3 regions of the Blastococcus sp. TML/C7B genome follow, and region 3 is predicted to be linked to each of the others. Evidence: riboswitches for the same ligand, from Rfam matches in the RefSeq annotation. Region 3 holds a riboswitch; each other region holds the start of a gene.
What was found. Region 3 has a riboswitch for cyclic di-AMP ahead of JKP76_RS16835 (C40 family peptidase). Riboswitches for the same ligand answer to the same signal wherever they lie in the genome.
Positions count from the first base shown of each region.

Region 1: another riboswitch for cyclic di-AMP. It lies ahead of JKP76_RS13620 (hypothetical protein); the one in region 3 lies ahead of JKP76_RS16835 (C40 family peptidase).
Region 2: another riboswitch for cyclic di-AMP. It lies ahead of JKP76_RS21700 (hypothetical protein); the one in region 3 lies ahead of JKP76_RS16835 (C40 family peptidase).

Region 1 covers NZ_JAEOAA010000002.1:127,211-134,303, forward strand. Annotated here, with positions in the region: gene JKP76_RS13610 (MMPL family transporter) at 1-1,314, opposite strand, end outside; gene JKP76_RS13615 (TetR/AcrR family transcriptional regulator) at 1,480-2,088, shown strand; cyclic di-AMP (ydaO/yuaA leader) riboswitch at 2,242-2,395, shown strand; gene JKP76_RS13620 (hypothetical protein) at 2,407-3,294, shown strand; gene JKP76_RS13625 (hypothetical protein) at 3,395-3,700, shown strand; gene JKP76_RS23520 (NADPH:quinone oxidoreductase family protein) at 3,718-4,689, opposite strand; gene JKP76_RS13635 (siderophore-interacting protein) at 4,760-5,620, opposite strand; gene JKP76_RS13640 (DUF1330 domain-containing protein) at 5,656-6,018, opposite strand; gene JKP76_RS13645 (hypothetical protein) at 6,027-6,233, opposite strand; gene JKP76_RS13650 (bifunctional 3'-5' exonuclease/DNA polymerase) at 6,309-7,093, shown strand, end outside.
Region 2 covers NZ_JAEOAA010000002.1:1,039,940-1,047,032, forward strand. Annotated here, with positions in the region: gene JKP76_RS17905 (M23 family metallopeptidase) at 1-663, opposite strand, end outside; gene JKP76_RS23645 (M23 family metallopeptidase) at 898-1,578, opposite strand; gene JKP76_RS21700 (hypothetical protein) at 1,575-2,021, opposite strand; cyclic di-AMP (ydaO/yuaA leader) riboswitch at 2,171-2,316, opposite strand; gene ccsB (c-type cytochrome biogenesis protein CcsB) at 2,477-3,454, opposite strand; gene lnt (apolipoprotein N-acyltransferase) at 3,451-5,046, opposite strand; gene JKP76_RS17925 (cytochrome c oxidase assembly protein) at 5,416-6,336, opposite strand; gene JKP76_RS17930 (thioredoxin domain-containing protein) at 6,606-7,093, shown strand, end outside.
Region 3 covers NZ_JAEOAA010000002.1:815,426-822,518, forward strand. Annotated here, with positions in the region: gene JKP76_RS16820 (long-chain fatty acid--CoA ligase) at 1-1,454, shown strand, start outside; gene JKP76_RS21520 (glycosyltransferase family 4 protein) at 1,497-2,516, opposite strand; gene JKP76_RS16830 (M48 family metalloprotease) at 2,619-3,887, opposite strand; gene JKP76_RS16835 (C40 family peptidase) at 4,001-5,110, opposite strand; cyclic di-AMP (ydaO/yuaA leader) riboswitch at 5,126-5,306, opposite strand; gene JKP76_RS16840 (hypothetical protein) at 5,502-5,825, opposite strand; gene JKP76_RS16845 (M15 family metallopeptidase) at 5,886-6,557, opposite strand.

The DNA of each region.
Region 1 (7,093 bases), 690 kb from region 3:
GGCCTGGGCCTGCTCGGTCCCGGCGACGGCGCCGCCCTCCCCGGCGCCCTCGACCAGCACCAGCAGCGGTCCGTTGAAGCCCGGGCCGAAGCCCTCGCTCACCAGGTCGTAGGCCTTGCGCTGCGTGCTGTCCGGCGCGGCGGTGCTCTCGTCCGGCAGGCCCAGCTCCAGGTCCAGCGCCGGGACGGCGACGACGAGCAGCGTGCCGGCGGTGACCAGCAGGGCGACCAGCCGGTGGCGGACCAGGGCGGCGCCCCAGCGCGCGCCGAACGGCTGCGCGGCCTGCTCCTCGCGCTCGAGGCGGGCGCGGCCGCGCGTGCCGAGGATCCGCAGGCCGGCGAAGCCCAGCACGGCCGGCAGCAGGGTGAGCGCGATGACGACGGCGACGGCGACGGTGCCGGCGGCGGCCAGGCCCATCGCGGTGAGGAACGGGACGCCGACGACGGAGAGCGCGGCGAGCGCGATGACCACCGTGAGGCCGGCGAAGACCACGGCGGAGCCCGCGGTGCCCACGGCGCGGCCGGCGGCCTCCTCCGGCTCCCGGCCGAGGAACAGCTCGTGGCGGTAGCGCGACACGATGAACAGCGCGTAGTCGATGGCGACGGCGAGGCCGAGCATCAGCGCCAGCGTCGGGGTGCTGGAGCTCAGCTCGACGAAGCCGGTGGCGATCGTGACGCCGGAGACGCCGAGGGCCACGCCGATGATCGCGGTGAGCAGCGGCAGGCCGGCGGCCACCAGCGAGCCGAAGGTGAGGGCCAGCACGAGCGCCGCCACCAGCAGGCCGATCACCTCGGCGGCGCTCTGCTCGGGCACGCCCTGGGTGGCGTCGCCGCCGAACTCGACCTGCAGGCCGGCGCTCTCGGCGCTGCGGCCGGCGTCGAACAGCGCCTCGCGGTCGGTCTCGGAGACGTCGATGGTCTGGATGTCGTAGGCGACCTGCGCGTACGCGGTCCGCCCGTCGGCGGAGACGCCGTTCTCCAGGAACGGGTCGGTCACCGATGCCACGTGCGGCGCCTCGGCGACCTCGGCCAGCGCCTGCTCGATCGCGCTGCGCGTCCCGTCGTCGGCCACGGTGCCCTCGGCGCGGAAGACGACGCGGGCCGAGGCGTTGTCCGCCGCCGTGCCCATCTTCTGCTCGAGGGTGTCGAAGGCCGTGATGGACTCGACGCCGGGGATGGTGAAGGAGTCCGAGGTCGGCCCGGACAGCGTGGCCGCACCCGCGCCGAACACCGCCAGCAGCAGCGCCCAGACGAGGGCGACCAGGCCGCGGCGGCGGAAGGAGAACCGGCCGAGCCGGTAGAGCAGGGTGGCCACGAGAACTCCTCGATCGGGGTGGCGGGCGCGGCGCCGGAGGGCCGGTCCGCAGGCTCGGACGGCGTCGGTGAACGCGACGTGCCGGCTCCGAGGAGACTAACCGCGCAGCTAGGCTGGCCCTAGCCGATCGGCTAGGTGAGATGGCACACGTCGGGAGGGGGAGCGATGAGCGCAGCACCGGGCAGCACGGCTCCGGAGGGTGGCACCGACCGCACCGCGGGGGCCGGCCGCGCCCGCCTGCTGCAGGCCGCGTTGCGGCTGTTCGCCGAGGACGGCGTCAGCGAGACCTCGCTGCAGAAGATCGCCGACGCCCTCGGCGTCACCAAGGCGGCCGTCTACTGGCACTACCGCTCCAAGGACGAGATCATCCTGGCCGCCCTGCGGCCCGCGCTCGACGAGCTGGAGCGGCTGGCCGTCGCCGCCGAGGCGGAGCGCAGCCGGCGCGGCCGGGTGGAGCTGCTGGTCGCCGGCCTCGTCGACCTGCTGATCGGCAACCGCGGCGGGTTGTCGGTGCTCATGGGCGACGTCGCCGTCCGGCACCTGCTCGAACAGAACCCGGCGCTCATGGGCGTGCTGCAGCGGATCGTCGACCAGCTCGCCGGTCCCGACCCCGCCCTCCGGGTCGCGGCCACGCTGTTCCTCGTCGGGCTTCCCGGCCCGGCCGCCGATCCCGGCTCCGCCGCGCTGGAGGACGCCGAGCTCCGCGAGCACCTCATCGAGAGCGGGCGGCGACTGCTGCTGCCGAGGCGCTCGACACGCCCGGGCCCCGCATAGCTGCGGCGCACCTCACACCCGGCGCATCGCCCCAGGTAGGGGGCCCGTCCCGGCCCCGCGTGGCCCGGTCGCCGATTGTCACGGAACCGTAACGCTGCCTACCGTGGCGCGGTCCGTCGGTCGCACCGTCCCCACCCGGGGAAGCCGCCGGGCGCCGCTGAGTCGCCGTCGTCCTCCGGGGCGCGGGGAGCCGGGGACCCACCGCAGCACTGGGGTGAATCGCGCGCCGGACCGCCGTCCGCCGCGGGTAGGGCACTTCTGAGCCCGAATCCGTCAGCTAACCCGGTAGGCGGTATCGGAAGAACGGAGAGCCGCCGGATGGCGCGCCCCAGCACCACCGCACGACCCCGGTCCACCCGCCCCGCCGCCCACCGGCGCCCCCCGTCGGCGACCCGCCGGCCGGCCGTCTACATCGGCGTCGCCGCCGCAGGCGCCGTCATCGTGAACCTCGTCGTCGGGCCCGGCCCGGACGCGCAGGCCGAGGCGGCGCAGACCGAGTCGGTCAGCGTCGCCCGCCAGCTCGGCATCGAGGGCAGCTCCGGCGCGGTCGACGTCGCGCGGGACCTGGGGCCGCTGGCCGACCTGGCCGCCAGCCGCAGCAGCCGTGAGGACGCCGAGTTCGCCGCGCTGGCCACCCAGGCCGCCGCCGACCAGGCGGTGCTCGACCAGCAGCGGGCCGACGCGGAGGCCGCCGCCCGGCGGGCCGCGGAGGAGGCCGCCGCACGGCAGGCCGCCGAGCTCGCCGAGCTGGCCGCGGCGCAGGCCGCTGCCGCGAAGCCCGCGCCGGCCGCACAGGCCCCGGCCGCGGCGGTCGCGCGGGCCGCGGGCTCGGTCGCCGCCACCACCCGCGCGACGATCAGCAACAGCGCCGGTGCGATCAAGCCGCGGGCGCAGGCCGCCGCGGACGCCGTCGTCAGCAACGTCCCGGGGGCGGGCTCGATCACCCTCGGCGGCACCCGGCCCAGCGCCACCGACCCCGGCGGCCACCCCTCGGGCCTCGCGGTGGACTACATGGTCATGGCGAACGGCGCCCTCGGCGACGCGATCGTGGCCTACCACGTGGCGCACTGGAGCGAGCTCGGCGTGGAGTACCTCATCTGGGAGCAGCGGATGATGAGCACGCCGGGCGGTGCGTGGAAGCCCATGGAGAACCGCGGCGGCGCGACGGCCAACCACATGGACCACGTGCACGTGAACTACCGCTGAGCGCGGCGCCCAGCGGGCCGGCGCTAGTGTCGACGGCCCCGGGCGGCGGCTCCTCCGAGCACGCGGCCCGTTCCCGGAGACCGAGCTGGAGGAGCGCACCGTGACGACGACCGGTCGTGGACGGGGCCCCGACGACGAGGAGTCGCCCGCGGCTCCGCCGATCCCGTCCTTCGCCTCGCTGCGCGCCCCGCGCCGCACCCATGCCGCGATGGACGTGCTGCTGCCGCCCGCGCTGCCGCCGGTGCCCCCGCCGGTGCGGGAGCGGCCCGTGGCGGCCGCGCCCAGGCCCGCCGAGTGGCCCGACCTGCTCCGGTTCGGGGTGCGCGCCGCGACCGCCGCACTGCGCCTGCCCGGCCTGCTGGTGCGCGAGCCGGCGCGCCGGCTGCGGCGCCTCCTGGGGGAGTAGCGCCGCAGCCGGTGCGGTCAGCCGCGGACGCGGAGGAGGACCTTGCCGGCGGCCCGGCGCTCGTCGAGCTCGGTGACGGCGGCGACGACGTCCTCCAGCGGGTGCACGCTGCCCAGCACGGGGTCGAGCTTCCCGGCCTCGAGCAGCGGGTAGAGGTCCTCCCACTGCTCCTTGGGGAAGCCGGGCGCCCCGACGGACCAGAACGCGCCCCAGCCGACGCCGACGACGGAGACGTTGTTGAGCAGCAGCCGGTTGACCTTGACCGTGGGGATCTCCCCGCCGGTGAAGCCGAGGACCAGGATCCGGCCCTCGCGGCCCAGGCTGCGCAGCGAGTCGGTGAAGCGGTCGCCGCCGACCGGGTCGACGACCACGTCGACGCCCTTGCCGCCGGTCAGCTCCTTGACCGCGTCGCGGAAGCCGTCGGCCGGCACGACCTCGTCGGCGCCGGCGGCGCGGGCGACCTCGCCCTTGGCGTCGCTGGACACGACGGCGAGCACGCGGGCGCCGTAGGCCTTGGCCAGCTGGACGGCGGCCGTGCCGAGCCCGCCGGCGGCGCCGTGCACCAGCACCGACTCGCCCTCGCGCAGCTGGCCGCGTCGGCGCAGCGCGAAGTGCATGGTCAGGTAGTTCATGGGCAGGGCGGCGCCCTGCTCGAAGCTGACGCCGTCCGGGAGCGGGAAGGTCAGCGACGGCGCCGCGGCGACGACCTCGGCGAAGCCGCCGAGCGACGGGAAGGCCGCGACGCGCTGGCCGGCGGTGAAGCCGCTGCCCTCGGGGGCGGAGCGCACGACGCCGGCCACCTCGCTGCCCGGGGTGAAGGGCAGCGGGGGCTTCATCTGGTACTCGCCGCGGCTCTGCAGCACCTCGGGGTAGGTGACGCCGGCGACGTGGACGTCGATGAGCACCTTGTCGCCGGCCTCGGGCTCGGGGACGTCGACGACCTGGATCGCCCGGGGGCCGTCGAGGGTGGAGATCTGGGCGGCGCGCACGGGTCCTCCTGCGGTGGGGGTCGGTGGGGCTCCGAGCTTGTCAGACGGCCGCCGCGGCCGGGCGGGCGGCTCAGGCCGGCGCCGGGGCCTCCTCGGCCGCGATCTGCGCGTTCCACTCCTGCTTGGTCGACTGCCAGCCGTCCTCGGTGTCGCCGCGCCGCCAGTAGCCGGAGATCGACGTCCACTCCGCGTCGAGGCCGCACACGGCGCGCAGGTGCCGGCGCAGCTCGCGGACGGCGTGGGCCTCGCCGTGCACGAACAGGTGCCCGCGGCCGGGCGGCAGTTCCGCGGCCCGGACGGCGGCGACCAGCGTCTCGCCCGGTTCGCCGTCCCCGCGGTGCAGCCAGCGCAGCTCGGTGCCGGCGGGCACGGTCAGGTCGGGCTGCTCCTCCTCGGGGCCGGCGACCTCGACGAAGGCCAGGGCCCGCGCGCCGGCGGGCAGTCCTTCGAGCGCCGCGGCGATGGCCGGCAGCGCGGCCTCGTCCCCGGCGAGCAGGTGCCAGTCGGCGCCCGGGTGCGGGCGGTAGGCGCCGCCGGGCCCCATGAACTGGATGCGGTCACCGGGCTGCGCGGCGGCGGCCCACGGGCCGGCCACGCCCACGTCGCCGTGGTGCACGAAGTCGATGGTGAGCTCGCCGGCCTCGGCGTCCCACGCCCGCACCGTGTAGGTGCGGGTGACCGGCCACTGCTCCGGCGGCAGGGTGGCGCGCAGCTCGTCGACGTCGTAGGGCGCCGTGTAGCCGGCGCCGGCCGGGGGCAGCTGGAGCTTCACGTAGTGGTCGGTGAACTCGCCGGCGGGGAGGTCGCCCAGCCCCTCGCCGCCGAGGACGACGCGGATCATGTGCGGGGTGAGGCGCGTCGTGCGCAGCACCTCGGCCACCCGCGGGGTGCGCTTGCGGGGCTGGCGGGTGGCCTGTCGTGCCTCGGTCATGCCTGAACGGTAGTCCGGGGCTGGTTAGGGTGCCCTCACCAGGGGGTCGTGGCCTGCAGCACCGCCTCGGTGAGCGCGCGGGTGCGCAGGGCGGTGACCTGCTGGTACTCCGGATCGGCCACCATCGCGCTGAACGCCTGGCGGGACGGGTAGCGGATCAGCAGCACGGCATCCCAGTCCTGCCCGGCCTCGGCGACCAGCGCGGTGGAGCCGTCGCCGGCGTAGAGGATCTCGCCGCCGTAGCGGGGCAGGAACGTCGTCCGCAGCGCCTCGGCGTACTGCGCGTAGGAGTCGCGGCCGCCCTCGGCGTAGCGGAGCAGGTTGAGCATGACCACGGGCCCGCCCGGGTCCTCCTGCAGGTAGCGCTTGAGATCGGCACCGCGGGGATCGACAGCCATGCCGAACGTTAACCGGCGGCGGCCCTCCCACGCCCCAGCTGCCGCAGCGTCTGGACGACGTAGACGACCGACAGCACGAAGAACGCGGCCCCCACCGCGGCCCGCACCTGGTCGTCGGTGAGCGGGGACCGTCGTGCCACCGGGGTCGCCACCGTGTCGGCGACCCTCGCGCGCCAGCCCTGCAGACCGGCCTTGCCCATCGAGACGGCATCCATGGGGACGCCCTACCCCCGGGCGGGCTCGGTCAGCCGCGGAGCCCCGCAGTCGTACCCGTCGAGGAGACTGCGGGGGTGAACCGGATCGTCCTCGTGCGCCGCGGCGAGGAGGTCGAGCTCCGGGCGGACGACGGCGTCCTCCGGGTGCCGGCCGACGCGCTGCCGGAGGCCGTGGCCGCCCGGGAGGCGGGGCCGGAGCCGGTGCGCTGGGTCTGGGACGACACCACGCGCTGGTACCCGGCGCTGCTGGCCGCGGGGGTGCGGGTCGCGCGCTGCACCGACCTGCGGCTGTGCCACGCGCTGCTGCGGCGCTCGCCGTTCGCCGACCGGGGGCTGCTCGCCGCCGACGACGCGCCGGGCTGGGACGCGCTGCAGCCGGTGACCGCCGTCGACGCCGGGCTGTTCCCGCTCGACGACCCCGCGGACCGGCTGGACCCGGTCGCCGAGCACGAGCGCCAGCAGGCGGTGCTGGCCGCCTCCGCCGAGCGCGGGCGGCTGGCCCTGCTGCTCGCCGCGGAGTCATCCGGCGCGCTGGTGGCAGCCGAGATGACGTACGCGGGCCTGCCGTGGCGGGCCGACGTCCACGACCGGCTGCTCTCCGAGCTGCTCGGGCCGCGGCCGCCGGCGGGGCAGCGCCCGGCCGCGCTGGAGCGCCTGGCCGCCCGGATCCGGGACGCGCTGGGCGCCCCCGGGCTCAATCCCGACTCGCCGGCCGATCTGCTGCGGGCGCTCCGGGCGGCGGGGCTGCCGGTCCCCGACACCCGCTCCTGGACCCTCGAGCAGGTCGAGCACCCGGCGATGCCGCCGCTGCTCGAGTACCGCAAGCTCTCCCGGCTGCTCACCGCCAACGGCTGGGCGTG
Region 2 (7,093 bases), 220 kb from region 3:
CTCCTCGGCGGCGGCCATCTCGTCGCGGGCGGCGCGAGCGGAGGAGTCGGCGTTGGCCTGAGTCACCTTGGCGACCTGGAGCTGGCCGAGAACGTCCACCTCGTTGACTGCGACGTAGTCGAGCAGAGCGGCGCGCTGGATCAGTTCGCCAGGTCCCTCGGAGCTCAACAGCGCGGCCGTCCTGGAGATCGTCGCCCCGTTCATGTAGCTGTCGCGGGAGAACCGGGCGATGCGGGCTTCCGCGACGGCGACGGCAGCCGCCGCCGCCTGTAGTTCGGCCGCCCTCTGCTCAGCCACGACCTGCGCCTGCTGGAGCGCCTCCTCGGCGATCATGTAGGCGGTCCCTGCGGCTTCGGCCTCGATGCCGACGCGTTCGAGCTCGGCCTCGGCGACCGCGACCAGGCCGGCGATGCGGCCGACTTCGGCCGCCGCAGTTTCCTGCTCGGTCCGCGCGGCACCGATCTGGCCGTCCGTGGGATTGGTAGGCGCAGGAGCGCCGAGACTCGGCGTCGCGGCGCCGACGAGGGCAACGCCTACCAGTACAACGACCAGTGCGGCTCGCAGCGGACGGCGGGGGCCAGGATGGCTCGCTGTGCGCCAGCGGTGATGCAACAGTCCAGCATCCGTCAGGCTGGCGCGCCGGCGGGAACGGTGGTCGGGCATGGCTCGCTCCCTGGGGAAGAGGGTGGCGGTGCGTATGAGCCGGAGCAGAGTCCCACTATCACCGTTAGTAGCGACGGCAACACGCGGCACTTTCACCACACACTTCTTGATCGCTCGGTGATCCTCTGCACACTCTGAGTGCCCGCCGGGCCGCTTCGCTGCCCTATGAGCCCTGCGTCAGGTGGAGGTTCAGGTTGATGCGGTGGCGCGCGTCGCTACGGACGTCACTACGGATCAACCACAGCCGCCACCGAGCGTGATGCCGCGAGCACTCAGCCACGGCGCCGGATTGACGCGCTGCTGGTACAGCCCTCCGCGATGGGTCTCGATGTGCAGGTGCGGGCCCGTCGACTGCCCCCGGTTGCCTACCTCGGCGATCTGCTGACCGGCGGCGACCGTCTGCCCCGCGGTCACGAAGTACTGGTTGATGTGGCCGTACACGGTGATGGTGCCGTCCGCGTGCTGGATGTAGACGGCGAGGCCGAAGCCGTTCGCCGGTCCCGCGTCCAGCACCACTCCGGCATCCGGTGCATAGATGGGCGTACCGATGGGAGCGGCGATGTCCACGCCGTTGTGCGTGGCGCCAGACCGACTTCCATAGCAGGAGGTCACCCGGCCGGCCACGAGCGCGGCAGTGCCGGCGCGCGCCATCGCCAGTTCGCCTCGCTGCTGCTCGTCCCGTGCGGCAGCCGGATCCGCCACTCCCTGCGCCCCCAGCAGCTCGATCTCCGCATCGCGGAGCTGCGCGTCGAGGGCGAACTTCTGCCCAGCAGCTACGTCGTACGCATGCTGAGATGCCGCGAGCTGCGCCTGGGCTGCAGTCTCCGCCTCGACCGAGGCACGAACCGCCGCATCACGCTCCGCGACCGCAGCCTGGGCCGCCCGATCCGCGCGCTCCTGTCGCCCCTGGATCACCTCGAACCCCTCGAGCCGCTCGGCGCGATCCTCGCCAGGAGGTCGAGCATCGCGGCCCTCTCCAGCACCTCGTCAGGGCCGGCCGCGTCGAGCAGCACGGCCGCATCGCCCAGCGGGTCGGCACCCATGAAGGCATCGCGGCCGAGCGCGGCGATACCGTCCCGAGCTGCATCGACCGCCTCGCGAGTCGCCTCCAGCTCAGCGGCAGCGGCAGCGGCTTGCGTCTCTGCATCTGCAAGCGCAGTCTGCGCGGCGCGGGAGGCGTCGGCCGCGGCCTCCGCCTCCACGGTGAATCTCTCCAGATCCTTCTCCGCCGCGGCCACCAGCCCCGAGATCCTCTCGACCTCAGTACTCAGGACGGCCTCCTTCGACTGCCCATCGGCGGGAGCAGCCAGTGCCGTCACGGCCGACAGGCCGATGACGAGCGCTGCCGTGGCGGCCACGAAGCCGGTGCGGCGGTGGCGGAGGAGCGCGGATCCGACTCCGGAGGGACCCATTCGACCGTCTCGGCGGGGTCGGTCGGAGTGGACTACGGACGGGACGACGGACGTGCGGACAGACCGGTTGTGCAGCGTCGCCAAGGCGGCGGATCTCCGTTCTTCCTCGCCGCCTACCGGGTTAGCTGACGGGTTCGGGCGGGAAGGCGCCCTACCCGCGTGCTCGCAGTCGCGCACGCGGGATTCACCCCAGGGGGACGGTGGATCCCCGGTCCGCCCGGCCGTGTGGCACGGGCAGTTAGGCGGGGTCCGACCGAGGCTCTCCGGTCGAGAGGCACAGCTCGGCAGGACCGCCCGGAACCGTAGTACGAAGTTGCTTAGTTGTCACGGTTGCATAACGGAGGCCCAGGAAGCTGCCGGTCAAACACCTGCGCCGAGGACATCCGAGGGCCGCGCGTAGCTCACGAGACGCCGCCGTAGGAGTGCAGACCGGTCGACACGAGGTTCACGAACAGCAGGTTGAAGACGAGGCTCGCGAAGGCGATGAGGTTCACCCACGCAGCCGGGCGGCCTCGCCACCCGGCGGTGGTTCGGGCGTGCAGGTAGGTCGCATACAGAGCCCAGGAGATGAAGGCCCAGGTCTCCTTCGGGTCCCATCCCCAGAACCGCCCCCAGGCGCTCTCCGCCCAGATCGCGCCGGCGATGACCGCGAACGTCCAGACGGGGAAACCGAAGACCGCGGTGCGGTGCGCCACCCGGTCGAGCACGGCCACGTTGGGGAGCTTGTCGGCGATCCCCCCGCTCCTGCGGCCGCCGTCCCCCAGCGTCTTCTCGCGGTGGACCGCGACCAGGTACAGCGCGCTGGCGACGGCGCTGACGATGAAGATGCCGAACGAGATGATGGCGGCGGAGACGTGCACGGCCAGCCAGTCCGAACGCAGGGCGGCGATCAGGGGACCGGATTCCGCATAGAGGTAGAGCCCGATGAGAACCAGCCCGAGCACCACGGGCCCGAGCACGAAGGCTCCGATGCGTCGCACCGCCGGGGCCCGAAGTGCGAACACGAGGTAGGCAATGACGCCGGCGAGTACGGAGGCAGTTGCGAACTCGTACATGTTCCCCCATGGCACTCGTCCGGTCGCCGCGCTGCGGGCGACGAGCACACCGGCATTGGCGAGGGCGCCGGCACCCGTGAGCCCAACGCCCAGGAGCCCCCAGCGGCGACCGGCCGCGCCGGACGTCGCCGCCAGCGGCTGGGCTCCGTCCTCCGGGGAGGGCAGGGAAGTGCCCACGCCGACGGTGACCAGCTCTTGACTCGGCCGGGAGGCGCGCCTTCCGAACGCGAGCTCGCCGCAGAAGGCGAGCGCCGCGAGGGCATAGATGATGATCGAGGCGCTGAAGAGGGAGTCGGACAGGGCAGAGAACTGGTCGGATGTCATCGGGCTCCTTGCTGGTGGGTGTGGACATTGCGTGGCACGGTCACGTCGCGAGCGCTCGAAGGCACGTTCGACCGAGGTGGCTCACGTCGGCGGAGCACGACGGCAGCGAGCAGCGCGGCCAGGCCCGTGGCGGTGGCCGCCCACTCGGCGCCCGCGCCGATTTGGCTCGCCAGGGTGGTGTTCTGCCGCAGGGCGATGGCGCCGCTGAAGAGATAGGGCGTGAAGAGTTCGGACCGGTCGACGACAGTGCCGTCGGGTGCGACGATCGCGGAGATCCCGCTCGTTGCAGCGACGATGACCGTCCGGCCGTGCTCGATGGCACGCAGGCGGCTCATCGCTAACTGCTGCTCGCTCTCGGCGGTGTAGCCGAACGTCGCGTTGTTGGTCTGCACCACCAGGAGCGAGGCGCCGCCGTCCACGACGTCGGACACCAGTCCGTCGTAGGCCACCTCGAAACAGATGAGGTCTCCGATCCGCACTCCCCCGACGTCCAGCACGCCGGGCTCGTCCCCCGCGACGAAGTCCCGACGCAGGCGATCGACCTGATCGCTGAACAGCCGGAAGAACGAGCGGGCCGGCATGTACTCGCCGAACGGCACGGGATGCCGCTTTGCGTAGCGCTCGCCAGGACCCTCCACCGGATCCCAGACCACACCGACGTTCGTCAGCTTCTCCCCGGGCCCGTCCAGGACGGCACCGATCAGGATCGGCACGCCTACTGCGCGCGCCGCTCGGTCGATGGCGGCTGCCGCGTCCGGGTTCTTGTAAGGATCAATGTCGGAGGAGTTCTCCGGCCAGATCACGAGGTCCGGCTGCAAGGCCGCACCGCCAGCCACCTTGTCGGCCAGCGCCAGTGTCTGCTGGACGTGGTTGTCGAGGACTGCGCGACGTTGGGCGTTGAAGTCCAGGCCGGCCCGGGGCACATTGCCCTGGACAACAGCGACCGTGGCCGTCGGCCCGCCGGCCGTCAGGCTGGACCCGGGCAGCGGTAGCCAGGCAAGCGCCCCGACCACCGGGACGAGTAACGCTGCGGCGACGAGCAACGCGACGGCGCGAGCCTGGCCGGCTCGGCGTTCACGTCGCCAGAGCAAGGAGCGCCAGATGGCGCAGGCGAGCAGCGTGCCGGTGAGCGCCACGGCGAAGGTCACCAGCGACACGCCGCCGTACGCGGCGAAAGAACCCATCGGCCCGTCGGCCTGACTGAACCCAAGTCGTCCCCACGGAAAGCCCCCGAACGGGATGCGGGAACGGGCTGCCTCCTGCCCCACCCACAACGCCGCCATCCAGACCGGAGCCGCCGGAAGCCGACCGACCAGGGCCGATACGCCCCCCAAGGCGGCGTAGAAGACGGCTTGGAAAGTTGATAGCGCCAGCCAGGGAAGATCGCCGACGAAGACGCCGGTCCAGTTCAGCAACGGGAACAAGAAGCTGGAGCCGAGCAGCATCCCCAGCGCGGCGCCCAACCGTGCACTACGGCCGCGCGTCGCCAGAGCGAGGGCGAAGGGGCCACCCACAGCGAGCGGCCACCGTCCGTACGGCGGGAAGGCCAGCCACAGGCACACCCCGCCGCCCGCCGCCAGGAAAGCGGCCACCGGCCATGAGACCACCGCCTCGACCCGGCCATCGTGGGCCCGGCGGCGGGCAGCCGGCCGACCGCCATCGGGCGGGCGCGACCACGCCCGCGCCATCGTGGAGCCTGTCACGGGCACGCCGCTCTGCTGTACCGGCAGACGACCCGCGCCTCGCTACCGACCCGGCTGTCCTGGAATCGCACGTCGCCTCCCGCCGCATCATCGCGCTCACGCGCTACGACTCCGCCTCTACGGGCACGTCCTACGCCAGATAGTAGGGAAGCCTTCCGACCGCCTGATCGCCGGTCGACACAGCCGGGGGCGTCGTCGTCTGGTCGCGACCGTCCGCCCGCGCATACCGCCGTATATGCGGACCACAGTCGAGAGGGACTATCCACTGCGCGACTCCTGAGCCATTCTCCGGAGGCGTGCGTTGTAGGCCTCGAGCTCGACATCCACCCGACGATCGCTCACCTTCGTGAGCGTCTCCTCCGAGCGGCTCCACTGGAGGTAGACGATGACGAAGGCAATGACGCTGGGCACTTCTCCGAAGCCCCACACAATGTTCCCGGCCGCCAGCTGATCGGTCATGACATCGATGCCCCAGCCCGCCGGCGGGTTCGCGAAGGTCCGGACGACCGGAGCGCTGGCCATCATGAGCGCCACCGCGAAAAATGCGTGCAGCGGGCCGGGCAGTCCCAGCTCCGCGATGCGTATGGGAGCGGAGGCACGGTGTGGCCACGGACCGAGCGCGAACGCTCCGCCGAATGCCAGCAGGCCGGTGCCCAAGAAGAAGAGGAGCATCGCGACGTTCCCCCACCAGCTGCGCATCAGGAAGTCGAAGGTGGGCGTGAAGTAGATGCCATAAAGGCTGCCCACGAAGATGACGGTCGTGACGACGGGATGCGCGAGCACTCGGGCCACCTTGCAGCGCAATGCCCGCAAGAGGAGTCGTCGCGAGAGGGCGCCCCACCCGTGGCGCGGGAGAGCACGAATCGCTAGTGACACCGGGGCGCCCAGCATCAGCAGCATCGCCGAGACCACGGTCAGAACCATCTTCTGGAGCATGTGAATCGAGAACAGCACCATCCCGTAACCCATGACCTGGGTGGCGGTGACCAACAACACGGTCACGATGCCGGCCACGAAGTTCACAGTTCGGTGCCAAGGCCACCGGCTGCCCCTCCGGCGGAGCGCGCGCACTCCCAGCAAGTAGGCGATGAGCGCCACCACCGCCAAGCCCGGGACGACCGACGTGGCGTCGAACTGCGGGGTGAGCAATCGCATCAGCGTCGGGGGCTCGGTGGGCATCCGCATCATCCCGCCTGAATGTGGTCCCACGGTCATGCCTTTCGAAGCGACTGAATGGGACACCCGCCATACCGCCATCAGGCTCGGAGGGCGAGCTGCGAGGCAAGCCGACCCGCGACGCGCACGAGCGCCGCACCGACGAGCGAGCTGCTGTAGCTTCTCCTACGTACCTTCGTAGAGTAGAGGCGGGCAGGCAGCCGCCCGACTCCGCCTGCGGGACGGCCGCGGTCGGCCGCTCGACCCGCCGGACGGATCAACAAGGAGAGCGGTTGAGCACCAACCTGAAGATTTCCGCCGCGCTGGTGGCGGCCTTCGTCGTGACTGTCGCCGTCCTCCTCGGAATGAACAACTCCGGGGCGGACGACACCGGCACGACCGAAGCAGGCGGCGCACCCGTCGTGCGCGAAGACAGCCACCGACTCTCTACCGCCGCCGACGACCGGGTCACGCTGGTGGAGTTCCTCGACTTCGAGTGCGAGGGCTGCAAGGCCGCTTACCCGTTCGTTGAGCAGCTTCGCGACGACTACGACGGGCGGGTCACCTTCGTCGCCCGCTACTTTCCGATGCCGGGCCATGCCAACGGCGAGAACGCAGCCGTGGCGGTCGAGGCCGCAGCCCAACAGGGCCGGTTCGAAGACATGTACCACCGCATGTACGAGACGCAGACGGAGTGGGGCGAGCGTCAGGACTCCCAGGCGGATGTCTTCCGCGGCTTCGCCGAGGGAATGGGCCTCGACATGACCGAATACGACGCCAC
Region 3 (7,093 bases):
CCGACTCCGGCGCCACCGCCATCGTCGTGGAGAGCGGCGAGCACGCCGCGGCCGTCGAGACGATCCGCGACCAGGCCCCCGACCTCACCTCGGTCCACGTCATCGACGACGGCGCCGTCGACGCCCTCATCGCCGCCGGTGCCGACGTCCCGGACGCCGAGCTGGACGCCCGCCGGGCCACCCTCACGGCCGACAGCCTCGCCACGCTGATCTACACGAGCGGCACGACCGGCCGGCCCAAGGGCTGCGAGCTGACCCACGGCAACTTCCTGTTCGAGATCGACAACGGCATCACGCTGCTCGACCGCTTCATGAGCGTCGAGGGCTCGCTGCTGCTGTTCCTGCCGCTCGCGCACGTGCTGGCCCGCGTCCTGCAGGTCGGCGCGGTCAAGAACCGCACGGTCATCGGGCACACCCCCGACGTGAAGAACCTGCTCGACGACCTCGGCGAGTTCAAGCCGACCTTCGTGCTGGCCGTGCCCCGCGTCTTCGAGAAGGTCTTCAACTCGGCCAAGGCGAAGGCGGAGGGCGACGGCAAGGGCAAGATCTTCGACAAGGCCGCCCAGGTCGCCATCGACTGGTCCCGCGCCCAGGACACCGGCGGCGCCGGTCTCCTCCTGCGCGCCCAGCACGCGCTGTTCGACAAGCTCGTCTACGCGAAGCTGCGCGCGGCCCTCGGTGGCCGCTGCCTCGGCGCCATCTCCGGCGGCGCGCCGCTGGGTGAGCGGCTGGGCCACTTCTTCCGGGGCATCGGCGTCACCGTCTACGAGGGCTACGGCCTCACCGAGACCACCGCCGCCGCCTCGGTGAACCACGACGACGGGATCCGCATCGGCACCGTCGGCCAGCCGCTGCCCGGGGTCACCTTCCGGATCGCCGACGACGGCGAGGTGCTCATCAAGGGCGGCATCGTCATGGCCGGCTACTGGAAGAACGAGGAGGCCACGAAGGAGGCCATCGACGCCGAGGGCTTCTTCCACACCGGCGACATCGGCGAGCTCGACGCCGACGGCTTCCTCACCATCACCGGCCGCAAGAAGGAGATCCTGGTGACCGCGGGCGGCAAGAACGTCGCCCCCGCCGTCCTCGAGGACCGGCTCCGCTCGCACCGGCTGATCAGCCAGTGCATCGTCGTCGGCGACCAGCGGCCGTTCATCGCCGCGCTGATCACCCTCGACGACGAGGCGCTGCCGCAGTGGCTGGAGTCCAAGGGCAAGCCGGCCGGTCAGACCGTCGAGCAGGTCCGCGAGGACGCCGACCTCAAGGCCGAGATCGACGCCGCCGTGAAGGACGCGAACAAGGCCGTCTCCCAGGCGGAGGCGATCAAGAAGTTCCACATCCTCGGCACCGACTTCACCGAGGACAACGGGATGCTCACCCCGAGCCTGAAGCTCAAGCGCTCGGTGGTCATGAAGGAGTTCGGCGACGAGGTCGAGGCGCTCTACACGCGCTGACCCCCGCCGCACCGAGGCCCGTCCCGCACCGCGGGGCGGGCCTCAGTGCTTCTCGAGCAGCTCGGTGAAGGTCGCGGCGATCGTCGTCCAGGACCAGCGCTGCTCCACCCAGGACCGGCCGGCGGCACCCATCGCCCGGGCGCGGGCCGGGTCGTCGAGCAGGCCGGTCAGCGCCGCGGCCACGGCGGCCGGTGACCGCGGGTCGACCACGTGCCCGGTGACGCCCTCCTGCACGGCCTCCGGGGCACCGCCCGAGGTGCCGGCCACGACCGGCAGGCCGACCGCGGCCGCCTCGAGGAAGACCATGCCCAGGCCCTCGACGTCCAGCCCGGCCCGGCGGGTGCGGCAGGGCATGGCGAACACGTCGCCGGCCGCGTAGTGGGCCGGGAGCTCGGCGGCGTCCACCGCCCCGGTGAGGACGACGGAGCCCTCCAGCCCGCGCGCGACGACCGCGCGCCGGAGCGCGGCCTCGTCCGGACCGCCGCCGACCAGCAGCAGCCGCGCGTCGGGGTGCCGCGCCAGCACCTGGGGCCACGCCTCGACGAGGACGTCCTGCCCCTTGCGGGCGACCAGCCGGGACACGCAGACCACCACCGGGGCCTCCCCCAGGCCGTGCCGGCGGCGGACGGCGGCGCCGTCCACCTGCGGGGTGAACCGGTCGACGTCCACCCCCGGGGAGAGCTGCGCCAGCCGCGTGCGCCCGTCCAGCGCCGGGGCGAGCCGGGCCCGGGTGAACTCGGTGATGTAGGTCAGCACGTCCAGGCCCGACGCGATGCGCTGCATGAGCTGCCGGCTGCCCGGCAGCGCCACCCAGCCGGTCTCGTGGCCGTGGGTGGCGCCCACCAGGTGCCGCACCCCGGCCGCGCGCAGCGTCGGCGCGAGCAGCCCCAGGGGGGCCGCGGCGCCGAAGAACGCGCGGTCGCAGCCGTACCGCTCGACCAGCTCGACCGCCGCGCCGGCGGTCGCCCGGGTGGGCAGCAGCATGCCGGTGGGCCGGCGGACCACCGGGTAGGGCAGACCGGCGTCGTGCTCGGCCGCGCCGGGGTGGTCCGAGGCGAGCACGACGAGCGAGTCGGGCGGGCGGCGGTCCAGCAGCGCGGCGACGAAGGTCTGGATGCCGCCCTGCCGCGGCGGGGAAGTCGTTGGTGACGACCAGCGTCCGGCTCACGGCTCCCGCTCCAGCTGGGTCCAGTCCTCGGCGAGCGCGATCCGCTCCGCCACGGTGGGATGCGACCCGAAGTACCAGCGCCACGCGGCCGGGGGGCTCGGATCGGAGAGGTTGGTCGTGGCCAGGCCGCGCTGCATGGCGATGAAGGCCTCCGGATCGCGGGTGAGGTCCAGCGCGGCGACGTCGGCCCGCGCCTCGACCTGCCGCGAGACCAGGTTCTGCACCGGCGTCACGACCAGCGTCCCGACGGTGACCAGCAGCAGCACCAGGGGCACCACCGCCGGGTCGGCCGGTCCGGCCGCACCGGCACGGCGGAGCAGAGCGGGCGAGGTCAGCAGCCAGCCGAGCAGGGCGACGCCGCCCGCGCCGCCCAGGGCGCCCAGCAGCGTGCCGGTGAGGACGTCGTCGGCGGCGACGTGGCCCAGCTCGTGCGCGGCGATCGACTCGATCTGCTCGTCGGGCAGCCGCTCCAGGACCGTGTCGTACACGACGATGCGCCGGGTGGAGCCGAAGCCGGAGACGTAGGCGTTCAGCGCGGTGGTCCGCCGGGAGGCGTCGGAGACCAGCACGTCCTGCACCGGGGTGCCGTTCTCCTCGGCGAGGGCCAGCAGGTCGCTGCGCAGCTGCCCCCCCGGCATCGACGCGAAGCTGTTGAACGCGGGCTCGATGACCACCGGCCACAGGAACGAGCCCACGACCACGAGCACCGCGGCGCCCGCGGCGGCGAGCGCCCACCACGCCCGCGACGCCCGGCGGGCGAGCCAGACCAGGGCCAGCAGGCCGAGGGCGGTCAGGGCCGCGTCGATCGCCGTCGACACCGCGACGTCCCGGGCCCACAGCCCCCAGCTGCGCGTGGACAGCCCGTACCGGTGGCGCACCACCTCGCCGTAGGCGGCGATCGGCAGGGTGGCCAGCCGCCCGAGGACGGCGAGGGCGAGGACCCCGAGCAGCACCTGCACCGCCCAGCGCCCGCGCCGGGGGGCGGGCAGGGCGCGGACCAGCCGGGCGCCCAGCGGGGTGAGCCCGAGCAGCGCGGAGACGGCGAGCCCCAGCAGCAGGGCGGCCAGCGACGCCGGCCGGATCGCCGCCGCGAAGGCGTCCGCGCGCGCGACCTGGTCGGCCGGCAGGCCGGCGGTCGGGTCGAGCGGCACGCCCCCGCCCGCGGGCTCCGGGAGCACCTCCCACGGCGTACCGAGGGCGACGACCAGGGCGAAGGCGGCCAGCAGGACGGCGGCGGACACCAGCGGGGCGCGACGTGCGCTCACCGGTCCACCACGGCGCCGATCCTAGGCGCGGCCCCGGACGGCACCGGGACCACCGACGACGAGGGCCGGCGCCTCCCTCGCGGGAGGCACCGGCCCTCGGGGTGCGGCAGGGGTCAGCCGACGATGCGGCGGGCGCTGTTGTAGCTGCCCATCGAGTCGACGCTGGCGACCTTGACCGGCTGGCTCTCGGTGGAGGCGTGCACCATCTGGCCGTTGCCGATGTACATGCCGACGTGGCTGACCGGGCTGTAGAAGAAGATCAGGTCACCGGGCTGCAGCTCGCCGCGCGAGACCGGGGTCCCCATCTGCGACTGGCTGCGGCTGGAGTGCGGCAGCGAGACGCCGGCGGCACGGTAGGCGAAGGAGGTCAGGCCCGAGCAGTCGAAGGCGTCGGGACCACCGGCGCCGTAGACGTACCGGTCCCCGACCTGCGCCAGCGCCGTGTTGACCGCGACCTGCGCCGCCCCGCTCGGCGCGGCGACGGTCGCCGTCGGCGCCGGTGCGGTGCGCTCGGTGCCGCGGGAGGCGCGCACGGGCTGGGAGTCCCCGTGGGCGCGCTCGACGACGGCGCGCTGCGCGGCGTCGAGGGCGGCGTACTGCCGCCGGTGCTCCGCGACGCGGGCCTCGAGGTCCTTCTGCTGGGCTTCGATGTCGGCGACGCTCCGCTCCGCCTTCTCGCGGGCCTCCCGCGCCTCGGCGCGGGTCTCCTCCGCGCGCTCGGAGGCCTCGGCCACCTCGCTCACGGCGGCGTTGGTGCGGGCGGCGAGCGCGTCCAGCGTGCCGAGCTGGGAGACCAGGTCGCCGGCGGAATCGCTGGTCAGCATCGCGCCCAGCTGGCTGCGCGTCGCGCCGCCGGCGGTGTAGGCGGAGCGGGCGAGCTGGCGGATCCGCCCGTCGAGGGCGGCGCGCTGCTGCTGGGCGTCGAAGGCGGCCAGCTCAGCGGTGTCGACCGCCGCGCGCTGGCGCTCGAGGTCGACCCGGGCCTCGTTGAGCTGCTCGGAGACGACCTCCAGCTCGTGGCTGGCGTCGGCGACCAGCTGCGCGGCCTCGGCGGGGCTGCTCGGGGCAGCCGTCGCGGAGCCGGGCAGGACGGTGACGGCGAGGGCGGTCGCGGCCCCGATCAGCAGGCCGGCGCGGAGGCGGCCCACCCGGCGGGCGGGCCCGGCCGGATCGGGGCGGAACGGTGCGAGGACGTGCGTCGGCAGGGCGTGAGGGGTCGCCACGAGAGGCGGCTCTCCGTTTCTTCCTCGATCCGCCTACCGAGTTAGCTGACGGGTTCGGGCGGGGAAGACTGGCCCTATCCCCTGCTCACCGGCGGACCGGCCCTGCAGGGGAACTCACCCCAGGACTGCGGTGGGTCCCCGGTTCACCTCGGACGACCACGCGGGACGTCGTACGGCGATTCGGCGGTGCCCGGCCGAGGCCACCCCTTGTGCGGATGACGACCACCCGGTCGGACGCGACGACCCTACGGTCGTGATGTTGCCGTGACAAATGCAGCTGGGCGCCGCAGATGTGACGAACATCGCGATCGCGCCCGCGCGCCTTCCCGGCAACCCCGTTCCGTAGGGGTACAAGCACGCTCCGCTGCGAGAGCAAGGGGTGAGATGTCCCTCAGCCGGTCCGCCGGCCGGGGCGCGCACCGTCCCGCCCGGCCCCCGGGGCGCCTCGGTGCCGCAGCGGTGGCACGAGGCCGTACTCCGCCAGTGCCCGCACGGCGCGTCGCTCGACGTCGTCGAACTCGACGACGACACCGGGCGGCGGCAGCACGACGTCCTCCGCGGCGGGCTCGGGCTCGGCCACGCGGGGGCGCGCCGCCATGGGCACCACCACCGGGTCCACCCCCTGCCAGCCGGGCGGGGCGCCGAGCAGCACAGTGACGACGCAGTCGGCGCAGCCGGTGCCGCGGAGCGTGCAGGTGTCGCAGTCGATGAGCATGTCTCTCCTCCGTGAGTCACGCGCACCGTAGGAGCGGCCACCGACAATTCCGCCCGGCGCTCAGCTGCCCGCGTACTCCCAGTGCCAGGGCTCCTCGCGGCCGTTGCCCGGGTCGGCCCACGTCGGGTGCAGGAAGCCGAACCGGCCGGCGTTGGCCACCATCCACGCGTACTGCGGCGTGCCGAACGTCTGGATGCCGCCGCAGAGGTCTACGGCCAGCCCCCACCCGTGGTTGCTCGTGCCGGGGACGGCGGCCAGCGCGGGCTTCTCGCCGTACAGCGTCACCTGGCTCGCGTACGTGCGGTAGGAGTCGGTGATGCAGATCGGCCCGCCGAACGCGGCGGCGTAGGCCGCCGACATCGCCCGGTAGGCGGCCGCCGCGTCGCAGCGCAGCGAGTGGCCACCGACCCCCAGCGGGCACATCGCGCTCGGTGGGATCAGGCCGTTCGGGTAGCCGCCCCACTGCCGCGCACCGTCGAAGCTCGGGGGGTAGACGGGGTTGCCGCACTCCGTGCGCAGCGCACCCCCGACCGGCCCCGGTGCCGCCACCGGTGCGCGCTGGGCCAGGCTGGGCCGCCCCACCCCGATCACCTGGTCGGCAGGCAGCGTGCGCACGACGACGGCGCCGGCACGGGCGTCGGCCGCCAGCATGGTCCGCGCGTCCAGCGCGAGCCCGACGTGGCCCAGCCCCGACTCCGCCGTCCCGAGGAAGACCAGGTCGCCGGGCAGCACGTCGGCCGGCGCGACCGGCGTGGTGACGGCGAGACAGCCCCGCCTGGTCCGCGGGCAGGGCGATCCCCGACCGCCCGTAGACCGACTGGACCAGCGAGCCGCAGCTCCAGGACTCAGGGCCGGACGTCCCCGGCGCGTAGGGCAGACCCAGCGCCTCCATCGCGGCGCTCACCGCGCTCACCGTCTCCGCCGGCAGCACCAGGAGCGAGGTGGGCTGGCCGGGGAGCTGTGCCGCGACCGGCTGCGCACCCCCTCCCGCGGCGCCGACCGGCACGAGCCGCTCGGGCAGCCCCGCCGCCGGGTCGCGCAGCGCGGCGGCCGGCGGAGGCGCGATCCCGGCTGCGGCCAGCTGATCGGTGTACGCCCGCCAGCTCGCCGCCGTCCGCTGGTTGACCTCGACCTGCTCCCGCTGCAGCTGGGCCAGCTGGCGGTCCACCGCGCCGAGCGCGGCGTCCAGCTCGTCGGTCACCGCCGACGCCGCGGCCTCGAGCTCGGCGGCCCGGGCACCGACCTCCTCCGCGCGCGCCCGCGCCCGC